Linked DNA regions of Pyxidicoccus trucidator. The protein of the gene in region 2 interacts with the protein of the main gene of each other region in a pairwise test. Links are inferred from orthologs where the notes say so. Each region holds a gene or a part of one and is shown on either strand. Other genes may lie near its edges. The genes, in order: G4D85_RS24685 and G4D85_RS44835.

Region 1 (10,271 bases), on a different replicon or contig from region 2:
GCTGCTGCTGAAGGCCCCCTCCATCGCCCTGCTGGACGAGCCCTTCGGCGAGTTGGACCCGCAGGGCATCCGCGACATGGAGGGCATCATCGCGGAATTGAAGGCCGGCGGCGTCACCGTCATCCTCGCCACCCACCTCGTCGAGCAGGGCATGTCCCTGTGCGAGGAGCGCCTCCACCTGCAGGACGGACGGGCGGTGGCCGCATGAGCGCCCCGGCTCCACGTCCCCGCGCCATCGGCCTCGTCCCCGCCACCCTGGCCCTGCTGCGCAAGGATTTGCTCATCGAGTGGCGCACCCGCGCGCGCCTCAACGCCATCATCTTCTTCGCGCTGGCCACGCTGCTGATGTTCTCCTTCGCGCTCGGGCCGGACACGAAGCTGCTGGAGAAGAACGCGGGCGGCTACTTCTGGCTCGCCATCCTCTTCGCCAGCGTGCTCGCCCTGGGTGAGTCCTTCCGCGTCGAAGCGGAGAACGCGTGCATGGACGGCGTGCGGCTCGCCCCCGCCGACGCGCGCGCCATCTTCCTCTCCAAGGCGGTGGGCAACGCCCTCCTCCTGACGGCCCTGGGCGCCCTGCTCGTCCCCGTCATGGTGGCCCTGTACGGCGTCCGCATCGTCACCAGCGTGGCGGACCTGGGCCTCATCCTCCTGCTCGGCTGCCTGGCACTCAGCGCGCCGGGTACCGTCTACGCGGCCATTTCCAGCAACGCCCGGGCTCGGGACGTGCTGCTGCCTCTGCTATTGTTCCCGCTCGTCATCCCGGCCCTCCTCTCCGCGACCAAGGCGACCACCCTGGTGCTTCAAGGAGACCCCATGAATCAGTTGAACTCATGGCTGGGACTGTTGGGCGGCTTCAATCTGATTTACTGGGGCGTAGGCTTCCTGCTGTTCCCGCGGATCATCGAGGACTGACCGATGAACAAGTTCATCAAGTGGGGCCTGCTGGCGCTCGGCCTGGGCCTGCTCGGTTATGGCTGGTGGCTGGGCCTGGCCTGGGCGCCGCCGGACCGGGAGATGGGGGACGTGCAGCGCATCATGTACGTCCACGTCCCGCTCCAGTGGGTGGCCATGCTGGCCATGTTCATCAACTTCGTGGCGGCGGTGGCGTTCCTGCTCAAGAGCAAGGCGAGCTGGGGGCTGGACTCCACGGCGGAGGCGTCGGCGGAGATTGGCCTGCTGCTGGGCACCGCGGGCATGATTACGGGCGCCATCTGGGGCCGGCCCACGTGGGGCGTCTACTGGTCCTGGGATCCGCGCCTGACGTCGGAAGCCATCATGCTGGTGACGTACGCGGGCTACCTGGTGCTGCGGAAGTTCGTGGAGGACCCGGACAAGCGCGCCACGTGGAGCGCGGTGGTGGCCATCATCGGCGCCATCAACCTGCCGATTGTGTGGTTCTCCGTGCGCTGGTGGCGCAGCCTGCACCAGGTGCAGTCCAGCCCCCGTACGGTGGACCCGGAGATGGTGCTGCCCCTGCGCGTGTCGGCCTTCGGCATGCTCTTCCTCACCCTCTTCCTGATGGCGGTGCGCTACCGCCAGGCCCTGGCCGAGCGCCAGGCCGAGGTGGCCCTGCCGGACGCGCTGCCGGGTGACATACCCGCGTCCCTGGCCCACAACCCCTCGAAGGTGGCCTGAACATGATGACGCTCTCGACGCTGATGGTCCTGGCCCAGGCGGCCCCGGGACAGGTGGGCAGCGGCCGCATCCAGGGTGGGTGGGGCTATGTCTGGGCCTGCTACGGGATTACGGTTGCCATGCTGCTTCTCTACTCGCTGTCCCTCTGGGTGCGTCGGCCCAGGGCCTCGCCCGACGCCAAGGAGTAATCGCCATGTCGCCTGTCGCCCGGAACCGACTCATCGCCCTCGGGGCCCTGCTCGTCGCGGGGGCCGGACTGGCCTTCGTGGCCTTCGGCAACATCGGGGAGAACCTCGTCTACTACTGGAGCCCCTCGGAGATGCTGGGCCAGGGTAACAAGGCCTACTCGGCCACCATCCGCCTGGGCGGCGTGGTGCAGCCGGGCAGCATCCAGTGGAACGAGCAGCACACCACGCTGCACTTCCGCGTGGCGGACGATGTCAAGGACGGCGCGCCCAGCGTGCTGGTGCGCTCCACGGAGACGCCTCCGCAGATGTTCCGCGACAAGATTGGCGTCGTGGTGGAGGGCACCTACGACAAGTCCGGCGTCTTCAGCTCCAACCGGCTGATGGTCAACCACTCCAACGAGTACCGCGCCCCCAAGGAGGGCGAGGACCCGAACAAGTGGCGGGAGACGCTCTCCGACGCCACCACCGCCAGCGTGGGGACGAAGTGAACGGAACCGTCGGATACGGCCTGGTGCTGGGAGGGCTCGCGTTCGCGGCCTTCGGCGCCATTGTAGGCCTGGCCACCGGGATGCGCCGCAGTGAGGCGGGCTTCCCGTGGGTGATGCGCGCGGTGTGGGGCTTCGCCGCCTGCATGGTGGGCGCGAACCTGGTCATGGTGAACGCGCTCCTCACGCATGACTTCAGCGTGAAGTACGTGGCGCAGGTGGGCAGCCGGGACACCCCGGTGCTGTACACGATTGTGTCGCTGTGGAGCGCCCTGGAGGGGTCCATCCTCTTCTGGGGGCTCATCATGGCCGGGTACATCGCCGCCTTCGCCTTCATCCACCGGCGCGAGCACGCGCGGTACATGCAACTGGCGCTGGGCACCATGCTGGCGGTGGGCGTGTTCTTCGCCTTCCTCATCGCCGGCCCGGCCAACCCGTGGGGCGCCGTGTTCCCGGTGCCGGCGGACGGCCCCGGCCCCAACCCGCTGCTGCAGAACCACATCCTCATGGTCATCCACCCGCCCATGCTCTACCTGGGCTACGTGGGCATGACGGTGCCCTTCGGCGTCGCGGTGGCGGGCCTGCTGCGCGGCGAGATTGGCGAGGCGTGGATGGCGCCCCTGCGCCGGTGGACGATGGTGGCGTGGGCCTTCCTGTCCATCGGCATCATCCTCGGCGCGTGGTGGGCCTACGCCGTGCTCGGCTGGGGCGGCTACTGGGCGTGGGACCCGGTGGAGAACGCGTCCTTCCTGCCGTGGCTGACGGCGACGGCGTTCATGCACTCCACCATGGTGCAGGAGCGCAAGCGGATGCTGAAGCTGTGGACGCTCAGCCTCGCGCTCGCGTCCTTCGTGCTGACGATTCTGGGCACGTTCATGACGCGCTCGGGCATCTTCAACTCGGTGCACTCCTTCACCCAGTCGGACATCGGGCCCACCTTCCTGGTGTTCCTCGGCGTGCTGCTGGTGGTGTGCATCGGCCTGCTGGCGTCGCGAGGCCACCTGCTGGCGCCGGAAGGCCGGCTGAGCTCGCCGATGTCGCGTGAGACGAGCATCCTGGTGAACAACCTGGTGTTCGTGGCGATTACCTTCACGGTGCTGCTGGGCACGCTGTACCCGCTGGTGTCCGAGGCCGTGCGCGGCGTCCGCGTCAGCGTGGGCGAGCCCTACTTCAACAAGATGGCGGTGCCGGGCGGCATCGCCGTGCTCTTCCTGATGGGCGTGGGCCCGGTGCTGCCGTGGGGCACGCCGGACAAGGCCACGCTGCGCCGGCAGTTCATCATCCCCGCGGTGGTGGGGCTGCTGGTGACGGCGGCCTGCTACGCCTGGGGGCTGCGCGGCGTCTACCCGCTGATGACGTTCGGCCTGGCGGCCTTCGTCACCGTCATCACCGTGCGCGAGCTGGTGTCGCCGGTGCGGGTGCGCATGTCCGAGCGCAAGGAGGGCCTCTTCACCGCGCTGGTGACGAGCGCCACCAAGGCGCAGCGCCGCTTCGGCGGCTACGTGGTGCACCTGGGCATCGTCCTCATCATCGTCGCCGTGGCGGCCTCGTCCGCGTACGTGAAGCACACGTCCGGCACGGTGCGGAAGGGCGAGTCGCTGGAGCTGGACGGCTACCAGATGAAGTACCTGGGGCTGGTCAGCGGCGAGGAGCCGCACCGCACCTTCGTGGCGGCGCGCCTGGAAGTCACCGCGCCCAACGGGAGCACGCTCGAGCAGCGGCCGCGCCTGAACTACTACGAGCGGAGCACGGACCCCATCGGCACCCCGGCGGTGCGCGAGACGGCGGCCGAGGACCTCTACATCTCGCTGATGGCCTTCTCCGAGCAGTCCGGCACGGCGAGCTTCAACGTCTGGGTCTTCCCGCTGGTGGGGTGGATCTGGTGGAGCATTCCCCTGCTGGTGCTGGGCACGCTCATCTCCATCTGGCCGCGCCGCAAGACGGCGGTGGCGATGGCCACGGCGCCTGGCGTGGGCGCGTCGCCTCCGCTGGCCGGTGGGGACGCGGAGCGGGGGGCGGCTTAAATGGGACGCTGGCGCTACACCCTGGGCTTCGTGGCCCTCAGCGTGGGCCTCATCGCCGTGCTCTACAAGGGCTTCGGCCGCAACCCGCACGAGGTGCCCTTCATGATGAAGGGCCAGGCCGCTCCGACGTTCGCCCTGCGCGCGCTGGACACCGGCGAGCGGGTGAGTCTGGAAGACTTGAAGGGCCGCCCGGTGGTCATCAACTTCTGGGCGTCCTGGTGCGGGCCGTGCCAGATGGAGCACCCGGTGCTGGAGTGGGGCGCCCGCGAGTTCGGCTCGCAGGCGGTGTTCCTCGGCGTCGTCTTCGAGGACACCGAGGACAACGCGCGCCAGTTCCTCCAGCGGTTCGGCGCCAGCTTCCCGCAGTTGGTGGACCCGCGCTCGCGCATGGCGGTGGACTACGGCGTGGCCGGCGTGCCGGAGACGTACTTCATCGACCCGAAGGGCATCATCCAGGGCAAGCACGTGGGCCCCATCGACCCGCAGACGCTCGCCACGCGCATCCGCGAGCTGACGGGGAGCGCGCCTTCCACCCCCGTCGAGGCGAACCGCTAGCAACCCCGAGTCAGTGAGGACGTACCCATGCGGTGCCCGGAGTGCGGCGAGGCCGGCGATGGCCGGCTGAAGTACTGCGAGAACTGCGGCGCGAAGATGCCGGTGTCCGCCCAGGCCACCGGCTCGCGTCCGGCGCTGCGCTCCTCGGGGCCCAAGCGTGGGGCCTCGGAGCCCGCGTACGCGGCGGAGATCCTCGAGGAGGTGGACGCCCACTCCCGGCCCTACCCCGTCGGCGAGGCCGCCGCCGCGCCCGAGCTGGACCCGGAGGACAAGACGGACCCCGGGCGCTCGCGGCCCGCGTATGACGGCCCGAAGTGGCTGGCCCACGTGCCCGCGCACTCGCCCACCGTGGCGGGCGTGGGGCTGCTGGCCGTGGCGCTGGTGCTGGGCATCCTCCCCTTCTTCTCCGGCCCGGGCGTGCCCGGCTCGCTGCTGGCGCTGGTGGCCGGCGCGGTGCTGGTGGCGCGCGAGCTGCGCGAGGCCGGCGAGGCGCCCGGCTTCACCGAGCTGGTGCCGGAGGTGCTGCTGCGCCCCGAGGCCGGCGCGCTGTCCACGGTGGTGCTGGCGGCCGTCGCGGTGCGGACGCTGGGCCTGGGCCTCACCCCGCTGCTGTGGCTGGCGGGCGCGGGGCTCGTCGTCCATTCGCAGTGGCGGAAGGTCATCGTCGGCGAGGACGGCGTGGCCCACTACTTCGAGCCGCGCCAGCTGCTGCTCATGCCCCGGCTGGTGGCGCTGGTGGGCGTGACGGTGTGCCTGCTGTCGCTCTTCACACCGTGGGGCGTGCTCAACCCGTCCCTGCCCACGCTCCCGGACAACGCCCCCGTGCCGCAGGGGCCTCCGGAGCTGCGCGTCATCAACGCCCGGCGGCCGTCGGACGACGTGCTCTACGCCGGGGCCAGCCGCGTCACCCTGTCCGGCTGGGACATGCCGGCGTCGGTGGTGGCGGAGCTGGCGCTGCTGGCCGTGCTCGCGCTGCTGGCGCTGCGCCCGGAGGTGGAGCGTCCTTCCTGGGCGCGCTTCGTGCCCGTGGGCGCGGTGGGCCTGGCCCTCGTCTGGGCGGTGGTGAATATCAGCCTGCGTCCGGGCCCCATCGGCTTCATCGTGGGCCTGGGCGCGGTGGGCATACTCGCCGTCATCGAGTTGCGGGAGGGCGGCCTGGCTGCAGTGGTGCCGGAGCCTCCCCCGCCCGAGTTCGATGACTCGGAGCAGGGGTAGCCCGGCCGCCTCCGCCTTCGCTATGGCGTGGTGAACTGGGTCAGCCAGTTCAGGTTGGTGCGCAGCGACCACGGGGCGGTGCCGCTCCGCCACGTCGAGTCCAGCGTGAGGCCGATGCAGCTCCCATTGCGCATGTAGCAGTGGTCTGCGTTGCCGTCGGAGACCTGCGTGTTGTCGATGATGTACCAGCCGCTGTTGTTGGCCTGGAGGCACGACGTCGCCAGCGGGCACGAGTAGCCCGTCAGCGTGGTGCTCTGGCTGCGCACCGCGGACTCGCCCGGACCAACGAAGGTGTCCTCCTCGCCGTTCACGACGCGGAGGCGGTCGCTCGGCAGGGTGCGGTTGCCGTTCGCGACGCAGGAGCGGAGGTCATAGATGGAGTACTGGACGCCCGCGCCCAGGCCGTAGGCCGCTCGAACGCGGGAGTCATGGTTCTTCGCCAGGATGGCCATGATGGAGCCCTGGCTGAAGCCCGACACCACCACGCCCTTGGAGCAGTCCGCCTTGGCCCGCGCACAGATGCGGCTGATGGCGCTGGAAGAGCGGCTCGAGTCATAGATGCACTTCGCGCGGCCCTGGAGCGTGGTGCAGGAGCCGAAGGTGGCGTTGTCATACTCCACGGTGGCCGCCACGTAGCCGCGGGCCGCCATCTCCTCCACGGCGGCCAGGGCCGATGAGTGGTCATAGGTCTCCGTGGTGCCCACCGTGTAGATGAACACAGGGTAGCGGCCCGTCGCCGCCGGCTCCCGGCCCCGGATGTTGTACGTCGTGCCGCAGATGAGGCCGCTGCCACCGGAGTACGTCCCGGTGAAGCTGCTCAGCGTCTGCGCATCGGCCGTGGGAGCAAACGCCAGCGTCAGGAACACACCCAGAAGGAAGCTCGAACCTGCACTCTTCATGACTTCTCCTCGTCGTTGGGGGGCACTGCACAGTCGGGTACCGCCAGCGCCGCGAGAGCGCGGCGCCGTCAGCTCATCAATCCGGCGTCTGTTGATACATTCTAATTCCCCAAAAACAGATTCTTGTCCATACCCGTTTTGAAAGTTGGGCGGGTTTTTCTTGTTTGATTCCGCAATGCGAAACATCGCCGGCCATGAGCAATGAATGTGTTTCGCCGTGCGAAATGAAGCCGTGAGTCCGCCCCTGATTCCGTCCTGCGGAACGCTCCGGGGCCTGGGTTCCGCGCAGCGAAACCAACCCTGGCATTCCGTTTCGCAATGCAAAATGACGCTCACATGACAGCGATTGCCAGAGCGCGTCATCGATTGCGCGACTGATTCAAGACAGACCCCGGGCGAGCCACGAGTCACGCATGACCACGGAAAGCCGGGGCTCTCAACGTGAGGGCTGCGGCTCGCGGGAAGCCGGACGGCCGGGCGACGGAAGGTCGACGCCCGGCCCTGGAGGTCTCATCCCAGGACTGTGACTGAGCGAACGAAACGCCTCGGCGCCCGTCCGCCAGCGATCAATCCCGCCGGACGGCTGGCGGGAGCAGCGTCGCCTCCCCGACCTGGGAGGTCCGGTTGAGTTAACCCAACCAACAAAACGAAGGATTCCGCTTTTCTTGCGTGCTTGAGCTTCCCCGGTCTTCGCGTACCTTGGCGCCGCCTTCAACACGGTACCGGCACCATCGCGAGTCCAGGCACGGGGGAGCGCGGAATGGTCAGCCCTAGGACGGCAGAGATCAGGACAGGAAGCACGAGCACCTTCACGCTCAAGCAGAAGCGCCTGCACCTCGTCCTGCTGGACCCACGCGAGGCGCCCTATGCCGGCCACGAGTACGTGCTCACCGTGGGCCGGACGGAGCACCGGGGCAGGACGGCCGCGGACGGCTCGCTCTCCCACGAGGTGCCCGCCCTCCCCAGCGGTGAGCTGGTGCTGAACCTCCCCGCGCCCCCGGCGCCCCCCGGGCCCACGCCCGCCCCCGTCTCGGTGGCCCCACCCGGAGCGCCACCACCCTACCCGCCCCCCGTCTCCGACACGGACTTCCCGGACGCGAGCCCCGCCCGCTCGAAGCGGAAGTCAGGGCCAGAGCCGGTGACGCTGCGCTGGGCGCTTCAGCTTCACCCGCTGATGAGCTTCGACGCGGACGCGCTTCGCGCCGCGCAGGAGCGCCTGCACAACCTGGGCTTCCCCGCCGACGGTGAGCGTGGTGCCCCAGGGCCTCGCACCCGGGCCGCGGTCCGCGCCTTCCAGCGCAGCCATGGCCTGCCGGAGACCGGGCAGCTCGCGGACGTACAGCGCGAGCTCATCCGCCACCACGACGCCTGACGCGCCCCATGCCTCGCATCGCGCTCACGGCCAGCGTCGCCCTCGCTCCGCCTGGAGGGAACAACCGGAACCGGCTGCGGCCCGCCAGCTTCGGAGTCACGGACTTCCGGCTCTCCACTCCGGGAGGCGCCTCGTCCCGGTGCCACCTCCCCACGCCCTTTCGCGCCCCCGACGGCGGAGAGGACGGCTTCCACTTCGCGCCCGAGCTGGAGCCGGTGGAGCTTGTCTACAGGTTGACCAACAGCGCCGCCCTGGCGCGCGTGGGCAGGCTGGAGCTCTTCACGCGCCACCGGAAGGCCCCGCTGTGGTCTCGCGAGCTGTCCTCGGAGGAGGTGACGTCGGGCGACCACCGCCTGCGCTGGGACGGACGCGTGGCCGTGTGCGAGGCCTTCCCGGATGGCGTCGTCACGGTGGAGCACTCGCCCTACAAGCTGAGGCTCACGCTCCAGGGCAGCGGCTGGGCGGAGTGCCCCGTGGCCTGGACGTACTTCCACGTGCTGGTGGATGGCCTGGAGCTGGAGCTGGGAGACCCGCGCGTGCTCGCGAAACAACGGGACCGCGAGCTGGCCCAAGCAGTGGGCCGGCTGCCCGCGCCCGGAGAGAAGGCGGAGGTTCGGCTCGTCGGCAATCTCTTCAAAGCGAAGCCCGAGGAGATGGCGGACGAAACCGACTTCCTGCAGCTCCGCGCCACCTGGGGCAACGGGCCGGACATCCCCATCTTCGCGCGCGCGTGGCTGAAGGACTCGGCGGGCCGCCGTGTGGATGCGCCGAAGGCCTTGGGCCGGGTGCGCTTCCTCTGGGATTGGGAGGACGAGGCCGAGGACCTCTCCGTCCATTCTCCGCACGCGCGCACCTACCTGGAGCAGACGCTGAACCGCCAGTGCTCGGCCTCGCGGCCCACGGGTGACAACGCGCACCGGGACGTCGGCGGCAAGCGGGGGTTGCCCTCCTCGGCGGTGTTCCCGAAGCAGGCGGGGTACGCGCCGCGAGACACCCCGCGCGACGGCGTCTTCCCCTTCCGCGTCGTCACCTGCGGGAAGCGCAAGTGGGCGGCGTACACCCAGGCGTGGACGTCCGGCGCCTTCGCGGGACGGACGGGGGTGCTGTTCCAGCCCTCGCGCATCGCAGGGGATGCGTGGCGCGTGACGGTGCAGCTCGCGTACGAGCGGCGCAAGGACGGCGCCGTGGCGCTGGACGTGGAGGACGCCGCGCCCCTGCCCGCCGCCGTGCGCGCCACCACCGGCACCTTCGAGACGTGGCGTGAGGTCCACCTCTCCCGCATCGTTCGCAAACACCCCACCGTCGCCGGCTTTGCACTGGCCCCCGTGCAGGCGCAGTTCGAGCGCGCATTCCTGCGACTCGTGGACCGCAGCGGCGGCGTCACCGACCTGGATGCGGCTGACTACAACAGGCGCATCGCGGTGGCGGTGAAGACGCTCCCCTGGGAGATCCAGGTGGCCATCGATCCCTCGGTGGACCAGTACGCCGCGGGAGGCCACGCGCTCACATTCCGCACGCATGCGGAGTTCCTGGTGGAGGCAATGCGGCAGAAGGGCGGTGACGAAGCCTCGCTTTCCAAGTTCGTCTCGTCCCGCAGCAACAAGACCCTTCTGACAAAGGAGACGGTCTACAACCTGCAATGCAAGGACTGGGCGAAGGAGCTCCTCGTCACCGCGTTCGACGACACCCCGAGCCGCGAGCCGGGCATCGTGATTCTCCAGTTCGCGGGCCTCTACAACCTGGAGCGCGCGCTCGGTGGCGTCGCGGTCAACGGCTTCTCCAAGGAGCTTCCTTCAAGCACGCGGACTCGCTGCGTGGTCGTCCAGTGCGGCTCGCCCACCAACTACTCCGGCAACTCCAATTCGCTGGAACAGACAATCGCTCATGAGCTGGGCCAC
Region 2 (8,375 bases):
CGTGATGCGTCGCGACGTGCGGCACGCGCAGCCGCGTTGAGTGGGAACGCGGACTGCGTGCGTCCCCGGAAGAACGTGTCCTGGCCGCGGGGGGAGCAGGCGGCAGCGCGCCGACGCGTCCGCCCCCACTGGTGTACGCTGCGCCCCCGCCGGAGCCTTGGGGCGCACCGGTGTCACCGGGAGTCAAAGCAGTGCGGTACTTCGCCATGGTCGCGGCCGGGGCCACCCTCTGGGGGTGCTGGGCCCTCTTCCTCCGGCCGGCGGGGCTGTCCGGGCCGCAGAATGCGCTGCTGGTGCTCACCGCCATGTCACTCCCCGCGCCCTTCCTGCTGCGGCGCGAAGCCCTGAGGGACAGGCGCGCCACGGCGGCGCTCGTCGTCATCGGCCTGGCGGACGCCGCCAACACGGCCCTCTTCTTCGCGGCGATACGGAACGGGCCGGTGTCAGTGGCGGTGCTGACGCACTACCTCGCCCCGCTGCTGCTCGCGCTGTCCGCACCGTGGGTGCTGCGCGAGCGCGTCTCCGCGCGGGCCCTGGTGGGCGTTCCCATCACCCTCTTCGGCCTGGCCCTGCTCATCATCCAGCCCGGCACCGCCTTCTCCGGGCTCACCGCGACGCTGGGCGCGGCGAGCGCCCTGTTCTACGCGGTCATCGTCCTGGGCTCGAAGGAAGCGGCGCGCGCCTACTCTCCACTCGCCGTCACCTCGCTGCACGCTCCCCTCTCCATGGCCGCGCTGCTGCTGTACTTCGGCGCCGAGGCCCTGCCCTCGGCGCTGGACGAAGCCACACTCCGAGTCCTCGTCGGCGGCGTGGCGTGTGGCCTCATTGGAAACATCCTCTTCAATGCCGGGCTGCGGCATGTGCCCACCGCGGCGGCGGGAGCCCTTACCTACCTGGAACCCCTTACTGCCTCGGTGGTGGGCATGGTCTTCTTCGCGGAGGCGCTGACGCCCGCTGGCATCGTAGGAGGACTGCTGGTGCTGGTGACGGGCGCCTGGGTGGCCGCCGAGCGCCGGGCCCCCGCGCGGCTCCTGCCGGAGCCGTCCGCCACACCCTGAACCCTCGTCCCAATTCCCCCCTTGCGTGTGCGGGGAGTCCTTTGGTCCTCTTGGGGCCCCGCACTCCGCGGACACCTTCTCTGTTCCTGGCGACGCCGTATGCCTATGGAAACCGCAGCCGACAGCCGTGAGTACCGCGTCGTCTTCTTCTGCCCCGCGTCGAGCGCCCGGCTCGAGCGGCTGGAGGCGCCCGTGCGGCGGCTGCTCTCTCGCATCCAGGCGCCGCCCGCGGAGCTGGCGCCGCTGCAGGAGGCGGGGCCCCTCACCGAGGCGGGCTGGCAGGTGTTCCTCGTCCGCTCGCTGACGGAGCGCTCCGCCGCCCAGGCCATGGCCGCCTACGTCAGCGAGGCCACCTGCGCGCTGGCCGCGGAGCTGGACGCGGAGGTGCTGGGCCTCTACGTGGACGTGTCGGGAGACTCGGCCCGCATCTGCCGCTGCGGCCCCGAGGACGGCCCGGAAACCTTCGCCGGTCGCCGGCAGGCCGCCCTCAACCGCACGGCCGAGTGGCTGGAAGTCACGCCCACGAGCCTGTCCGCCCTCTTCCACCTCGACCTGCCGGACGCCGACTACGAGCCGGACGCGGACGACCGCTTCGTCGAGGAGAAGCTGCGCGAGGCGCGCACCCTCATGGAGCGCTACCGTCAGGGGAAATGAGGTCTCGAACCCCGGAGGACCTCGCTGGCCGCTGCCCGCGTTGCTTCCTGCCCACCTACCTGTGTCTGTGCGCCGAGGTGCCGAGCATCGCCACGCGCACGGAGCTGCTTGTCATCCGCCACCACAAGGAGACGTTGAAGTCCACCAACACGGCGCGGATGGCGGCGCTCGCCCTGCCCCGCTGCCGCATCGTCTCCTATGGCTCGCCGGGCCAGCCCTTCGACACCTCCGTGCTGGAGGCGCCGGACACGTGGCTGCTCTTCCCGGACACGCAGCTGGAGACCACGCCGGACGCAACTCCGCCCGCGCGACTCATCGTCCTGGACGGAAGCTGGGGACAGGCGCGCCGCATGGTGCAGCGGGTGCCGGCGCTGCGACGGCTGCCGGGCCTGAAGCTGCCCCCACCGCTGCCGGACACACGCCGCCTGAGGCGGCCGCCGCACCCGGACGGCATGTCCACGCTGGAGGCCATCGCCGGAGCGCTGGCGCACCTGGAGGGCGAGCACGTGGCCAGCCCCCTCTACGCGCTGCACGAGGTGATGATCGACCGGGTGATGATGAGCCGTGGACGGCTGGCGACGCCCGGCTGTGACGCGGACGATGGGGACTGAAGTCCCCCGTCACGAGGCTCAGCAGGCGCCTTCGGACGAGCAGCGCGCCTTCTTCATCTCCTGGGCGAACGGGCTGGGCTCCAGGAAGCCGGTGATGCGCGGCTTCGTCAGCACCTCGCCTTGCGGCGACACGAAGGCCACGGTGGGCAGGCCCTCCACGCCGAAGCGCTCCAGCAGCGCATCCAGCGCGTCCTCGCTGTTCGTCGCATCAATCTTGATGTTGAGGAACTGGCCCTCCGACGACTGGGAGATGACCTCCGGCGCGGGGTACGTCTCGCGGTCCAGCTCCTTGCAGGCCGCGCACCAGTCCGCGAAGAAGTCGATGAGCACCGGGCGCCCGTCGGCCTTCGCCTGCGCGAGCACCTTCTCGAACTCCTCCGGGGAGAACGTCGCCTGCTTCGCGGGCATGACGTGGTGCCACCGCCAGGACGGCGCCACGGGCGGCTCGGCCAGGCCCAGGCTCACCCACAGCGTGCCCACCGGGCCCGCGTCCAGCGCGCCGCCGCGCAGCACCAGCGCCACCACCACCAGCGCCACGCCCAGCGCCTTCAGCGAGAAGTCGCGCGCGCCCTCCTTGAACGAGCGGTGCACCGCGCCCACCAGCACGCCCGCCACCGCCAGCACCGCGGCGATGGCCGCGCCCGGCAATTGCCCCACCTGCGCGCCCAGCCCCTTCACCACGTCACGCGCCCAGGGCATCGCGTCCTTGAGGTAGCTGAAGGCCAGCGCCACCAGCATGATGCCCAGCACGCTCTTCACCCACTCCATCCACACGCCGCCACGCGGCAGCCGCACGGTGAAGACGCCGATGAGGAAGAAGGGCACGCCGATGCCCAGCGCGTAGATGAACAGCAGCGTCGCGCCCAGCGTGGTGTTGGCCGTCTTCGCCACGAAGGCCAGCAGGCCCGTCAGCACCGGCCCGGTGCAGGGCGCCGCGAGGAAGCCCGACACGCTGCCCATGAGGAACGCGCCCGCCACGCCCGAGCCGCCCACCGACGTCAGCTTCGACTGCCAGTTGGACGGCAGCGCCAGCTCGAAGGCGCCGAACATGGACGTGGCCAGCAGCAGCAGGAACACCGCCAGCCCCGACACCACCGCCGGATGCCCCAGCAGCGCGCCGAAGGCCTGGCCCGTCTTCGCCGCCAGGATTCCCAGCGCGCTGAACACCACCCCCATGCCCACGATGTAGGCCGAGGTGAGGAGCAGCGCCTTGCCCCGCCCCTCCGCCTTCCGCGCACCGAAGACGGAGACGGTAATCGGGATGAGCGGGTAGACGCAGGGTGTCAGGGCGGTGAGCAGCCCGCCGGCGAACACCACCGCGGCGCCCACCGCCAGGCTGCCCGATTCGAGGAACCGGGCCGCGTCCAGGCCGGCAGTGGGGCCGGTGGGCAGCAGCCAGGGCACCACGGCCACCGCCACACCCGCCAGCACCGCCACCACTGCCAGTCTCTTCGCGTCCATGTGCGCTTCGCTCCGTCATTCCCCTGCGGGCCCACCCTCTATACGCAGGCCCGGGGAAACGGGCTACTGCGCCGGAGAGGCAGGCGAGGAGGCAGGCACCTTGAGGCCCGCGGAGCGCGCCAACCCCATGACACCTTCCACCGCGGCGGCGATGTAACCAAACGGGTTGGCCCCATCCACCGCCGTGACGTGCACCTCGCCCATCTTCTGCTGGAAGGCGGCGGCCACCTGCGGCAGCTGCTGCGCGAGCGTCATCTGGATGACCTCCGCGCTCACGCTGTTCTCGATGTCGCGCAGCGCCCGAGCCTTGACCAGCTCCAGCTCCTGGTGCGTCCGGTCCTTGCGCACGCGCAGCTCGGCGATGGCCACCTCCGTCTCGACGATGGACTTGCGCGCCTGCACCACCTGGAGCTCCGCGTGCAGCCGCTCCGCCTCCTGCTGGTGCTCGGCGAGCAGCGCCTCGTGCCGCGCCGTCGTCTGCTCCTGCTCGCGGCGCATGCGCTCCAGCACCAGGCGGCCCTTCTCGGCTTCCGCCTCCTGCTCGGCCCGAAGCCGCGCCAGCTCCACCTCCTGCTCGCGCTTCTGCTTCTGCAGCGACAGCTCCTGGTCGTGCTGCTGCGCCGCCAATTCGATTTCCTGCTCGCGCAGCTGCCGCGCCAGCTCCATGCGCGCCTTGGTGGACTCCGCCTCCTGCTCCCGCTGCAGCCGCGCCAGCTCCAGCTGCTGCTCGCGCTCCTGACGGGCCAGCTCCAGCTCCGCCTCGCGCTGCTGGCGGGCCAGCTCCAGCTGCGCCTTCGCGGCGTCCGCCTCCTGCACGCGCTGCAGGCGCACCAGCTCCACCTTCGCCTGCGCGGCCTCGGCCTCCTGCGCCAGCTTGAGCTTCTCCAGCTCCAGCTTCGCCTGGTGCACGTTCGTGTCCTGCTCGCGCTTGAGCGTCTCCAGCGCCATGCGCTGACGGGCGATTTCGTCCTCCTGCTCGCGCTGCAGCTTCTCCATCTCCACCTGCGCGCGGCTGATGGACAGCGTGCGCTCGGAGACAATCTTCGCCTCGGACAGGCGGGACTCTCCGGCCAGCGCCTCCAGCTTCGCCTGCTCGTCGGAGACCTGCTTCTTCTGGCGGACCTCCTGCTCGGCGGCCAGCCGGGTGAGCGCCACCTGACGCTCCACCGTGGCCTGCTCCTGCTTCAGCGTGCGCTCCTGGGCGAGCTTCGCCTCGGCGACGCGCGCCTCCACCGCCAGCGCATCCAGCCGGGCCTGCTCGTCGGCCACCTGCCGGCCCTGGCGCACCTCCTCCTCGGCCGCCAGCCGCTGCAGGCTGAGCTGCCGCTCGGCCTCCGTCTCCTCGCGGTGGACGAAGCGCTCCTTGGCCAGCTCCGCCTCGCGCGCCTGCCGCTCCTGCTCGCGGCGGAAGCGCGCCTGCATGTTCTCGAAGACGGTGGAGGACAGGACGCGCACGTCCTGGATTTCAATCGTGTCCAGGATGACGCCCCAGCCCGCGTCCACCTGGTCCTCCAGCTTGCCGTTGCCCGCCACCACCGGGGCAATCTCGCGCATCAGCTCCGCGGCGATGCCCTCCTTGCGCTTGGAGAAGCACTCCTCCACGGACATGTTCGCCACGAGTCGCCGCGCGGCGCCCACGAACATCTCCCGCAGCAGCTCCGCCAGCTTCTCCTGCGCCCGCTCCGGGAAGGAGAAGTTGAGCATCCGGAAGGCCACCAGCGGGTCCGCGATGCGGTACACCGCGAGGCCCGTCACCTGGACGCCCACCTTCTCGTTCGTCACCTGGTCCGCGGTGAACTGGAGCCGCTGGATGCTGGTGGGCACAATCGCCACCGAGTCGCCCGGCAGCTTGAAGCAGCTGGCGCCCTGGCCGCTGACGTCGCGCACCCGGCCGCGCCGCATGTGGACGAGGAACTCGCTGGGCCGCGCCGTGACGAGCCCCCAGCGCTTCATCTTCTCCGGGTCCTCCACCGGCTTGCCCGCGCGCCACCCTTCCGCATGGCGAATGTGGTGCTCTCCCCTCCCGCTGCCACCCCCGCCGCCGTCCACACGGACGAGCTGAGTCCTGCCACCTGCCTCACCGGACTCGGGGGACTCCTTCGCCTTGGCCGCCTGCTTCGTGTTCGCGCTCATGCCTGCCTCCCTTGCGACAGGGCCTCTGTGCAGGCAGTCGGCCAAGGCATGGCCTGCCGGGAAATCAGGCCTTTGGGCGAAGGGGCCGCGCCATTCCGGCGCACTCCGCTCCAGAACGGTGCACCCGGAGTGATCCACGGCGGCGCGGCGTTGAACCCGGACGGCGCAACTCCAGAGCCTGGGGCTGCGCCCGGGCGCCATTCCGGAGCACCTCCCACATCTCGCGTGCGCCTTATGTTCGCTTGACCCGGGGGCACTCCTTTTTATATTTGACCAGTCCGGTCCACATTCATGTGCGCTGGTGTAGGACCTCTGCGGCGCGCCACCTGCTGGCGCCGGGGCGCGGGGGCGGTAGAAGCCCCCTTACAGGAAGGTGTTGGAAGCAATGGTGAAGCTGCCGATCTACATGGACTACCACGCCACCACGCCGCTGGACCCGCGGGTGCTGGAGGTCATGCTGCCCTACCTGCGCGAGGACTTCGGCAACGCGGCCAGCCGCAACCACGTGTTCGGCTGGAAGGCCGAGGCAGCGGTGAAGAAGGCCCGCCAGCAGGTGGCCGAGCTCATCGGCGCGTCCGAGCAGGAAATCGTCTTCACCTCCGGCGCCACCGAGTCCGACAACCTGGCCATCAAGGGCGTCATCGAGTTCTACAAGTCCAAGGGTGACCACATCATCACCCTCAAGACGGAGCACAAGGCCGTCCTGGACACCTGCAAGCGCCTGGAGCGCATCCGCCAGGAGCGCCTGGACGAGCTGAAGGCGCTGCGCCTGGCGCAATTGGCCGAGCAGGACGTCACCGAGGACAACCTCGCCGAGCTGGCCGCGAAGTTCGACGTGGAGAACGACGCCACCTACAAGAAGTGGGCGGAGCTGCCCACCGGCGGCGCGCGCGTCACCTACCTGGACGTGGAGCAGGACGGCCGGGTGAGCCTGGAGAAGCTGGCCGCGGCGATGACGCCGAAGACGGTGCTGGTCTCCATCATGTTCGCCAACAACGAGATTGGCACCGTGCAGCCCGTCGCGGAGATTGGCGCCCTGTGCCGCTCCAAGAGCGTGCTCTTCCACTGCGACGCGGTGCAGGGCATCGGCAAGGTGCCCTTCGACGTGGAGGCCATGAAGGTGGACCTCGCGTCCATCACCGCGCACAAGATGTACGGCCCCAAGGGCGTCGGCGCCCTCTACGTGCGCCGCAAGCCGCGCGTGCGCATCGCCCCCATCATCGACGGCGGCGGCCACGAGCGCGGCATGCGCTCCGGCACGCTGAACGTGGCGGCCATCGTCGGCTTCGGCGCGGCGGCGGAGTTCGCCCGCAAGGAGCTGCCCGAGGAGTCCGCCCGCATCCTCCGGCTGCGCGAGAAGCTCCGGAAGGGGCTGACGGACGCGCTGGACATGACGGTCATCAACGGCTCCATGGAGCACCGGCTGCCGGGCAACCTCAACATCTCCTTCGCCCACGCCGAGGGTGAGTCCCTGATGATGGGCATCAAGGACGTGGCCGTGTCCTCGGGCTCCGCCTGCACGTCCGCCTCGCTGGAGCCGTCCTACGTGCTCCGGGCGCTGGGCGTGGACGAGGAGCTGGCGCACAGCTCCATCCGCTTCGGCCTGGGCCGCTTCACCACGGAAGAGGAAGTCGATTACGTGGTAGAGCTGGTCGTGGGCAAGGTCCGCAAGCTGCGGGAGATGAGCCCGCTCTACGAGATGGCCAAGGAAGGCATCGACCTGAAGTCGATTGAGTGGACGGCGCACTAGCGCCGCCCATCCGAGTGAACGGCGCATTAGCCCGTCTTTCCTGGCATACAGCGGAGCGCATGGCCCCTCGGATGGGGGGCATTGCCCTCCGGAACCTTTGGTGCGAAGCATCCGTTGAAGGAGTCGATATGGCTTACAGCGACAAGGTCATCGACCACTACGAGAACCCCCGTAACGTCGGGACGATGGACAAGGAAGACCCGAACGTGGGGACCGGTCTGGTGGGCGCCCCCGCCTGCGGCGACGTGATGCGCCTGCAGCTGAAGATCACCGAGGACGGGCGCATCGAAGATGCCCGCTTCAAGACCTTCGGCTGTGGCTCGGCCATCGCCTCCTCCTCGCTCGTCACCGAGTGGGTGAAGGGCAAGACGGTGGACGAGGCGATGACCATCTCCAACAAGGACGTGGCCCGCGAGCTGTCCCTGCCGCCGGTGAAGATCCACTGCTCCGTGCTGGCCGAGGACGCCATCAAGGCGGCCATCGAGGACTTCAAGAAGAAGCGCGCCGCGCGCCAGGCCAAGGCGTCCTGACGCGGCGGGACGGGAGAGGCAACCATGAGTGAGCAGGCGACCCAGGAGACGATGCAGAGCCAGCCGCCTGCCACCGCGCCCGCGGCGAAGCCCGCCCCCCCGAAGGGCATTGTCATCGCGGACAGCGCGGTGGGCCGGCTGAAGGAGCTGCTGGAGCAGCGCCAGACGCCCGAGGCGG

The links.
Region 1: the proteins of G4D85_RS44835 (region 2) and G4D85_RS24685 interact in binary tests that used the Escherichia coli proteins (3 or more experiments, as listed by UniProt). The link is inferred for Pyxidicoccus trucidator from one-to-one orthologs.

Annotation. Positions count from the first base shown.
Region 1 is NZ_JAAIXZ010000009.1:45,963-56,233, forward strand. What follows is about bases 3,111-6,109. They hold G4D85_RS24685 (TlpA family protein disulfide reductase), read left to right. Parts: upstream 3,111-4,332; coding sequence 4,333-4,887; downstream 4,888-6,109. Other genes in these bases: G4D85_RS24680 (heme lyase CcmF/NrfE family subunit), read left to right, coding at 3,111-4,332; G4D85_RS24690 (zinc ribbon domain-containing protein), read left to right, coding at 4,915-6,102. Also shown: heme ABC exporter ATP-binding protein CcmA, read left to right, coding at 1-208; G4D85_RS24660 (heme exporter protein CcmB), read left to right, coding at 205-912; cytochrome c biogenesis protein CcsA, read left to right, coding at 916-1,635; G4D85_RS24670 (hypothetical protein), read left to right, coding at 1,638-1,823; G4D85_RS24675 (cytochrome c maturation protein CcmE), read left to right, coding at 1,829-2,311; more of G4D85_RS24680, read left to right, coding at 2,308-3,110; G4D85_RS24695 (hypothetical protein), read right to left, coding at 6,123-7,001; G4D85_RS24700 (peptidoglycan-binding domain-containing protein), read left to right, coding at 7,762-8,373; G4D85_RS24705 (hypothetical protein), read left to right, coding at 8,382-10,271. UniProt on the Escherichia coli protein: Involved in disulfide bond formation. Catalyzes a late, reductive step in the assembly of periplasmic c-type cytochromes, probably the reduction of disulfide bonds of the apocytochrome c to allow covalent linkage with the heme.
Region 2 is NZ_JAAIXZ010000028.1:35,797-44,171, reverse strand. The notes cover bases 1,564-4,511. They hold G4D85_RS44835 (protein-disulfide reductase DsbD family protein), read right to left. Parts: upstream 3,785-4,511; coding sequence 2,342-3,784; downstream 1,564-2,341. Other genes in these bases: G4D85_RS44830 (SPFH domain-containing protein), read right to left, coding at 3,848-4,511; G4D85_RS44840 (tRNA-uridine aminocarboxypropyltransferase), read left to right, coding at 1,709-2,323; G4D85_RS44845 (hypothetical protein), read left to right, coding at 1,564-1,712. Outside these bases: G4D85_RS44850 (DMT family transporter), read left to right, coding at 192-1,058; more of G4D85_RS44845, read left to right, coding at 1,164-1,563; more of G4D85_RS44830, read right to left, coding at 4,512-5,917; G4D85_RS44825 (IscS subfamily cysteine desulfurase), read left to right, coding at 6,306-7,667; Fe-S cluster assembly scaffold IscU, read left to right, coding at 7,796-8,197; G4D85_RS44815 (HesB/IscA family protein), read left to right, coding at 8,222-8,375. UniProt on the Escherichia coli protein: Required to facilitate the formation of correct disulfide bonds in some periplasmic proteins and for the assembly of the periplasmic c-type cytochromes.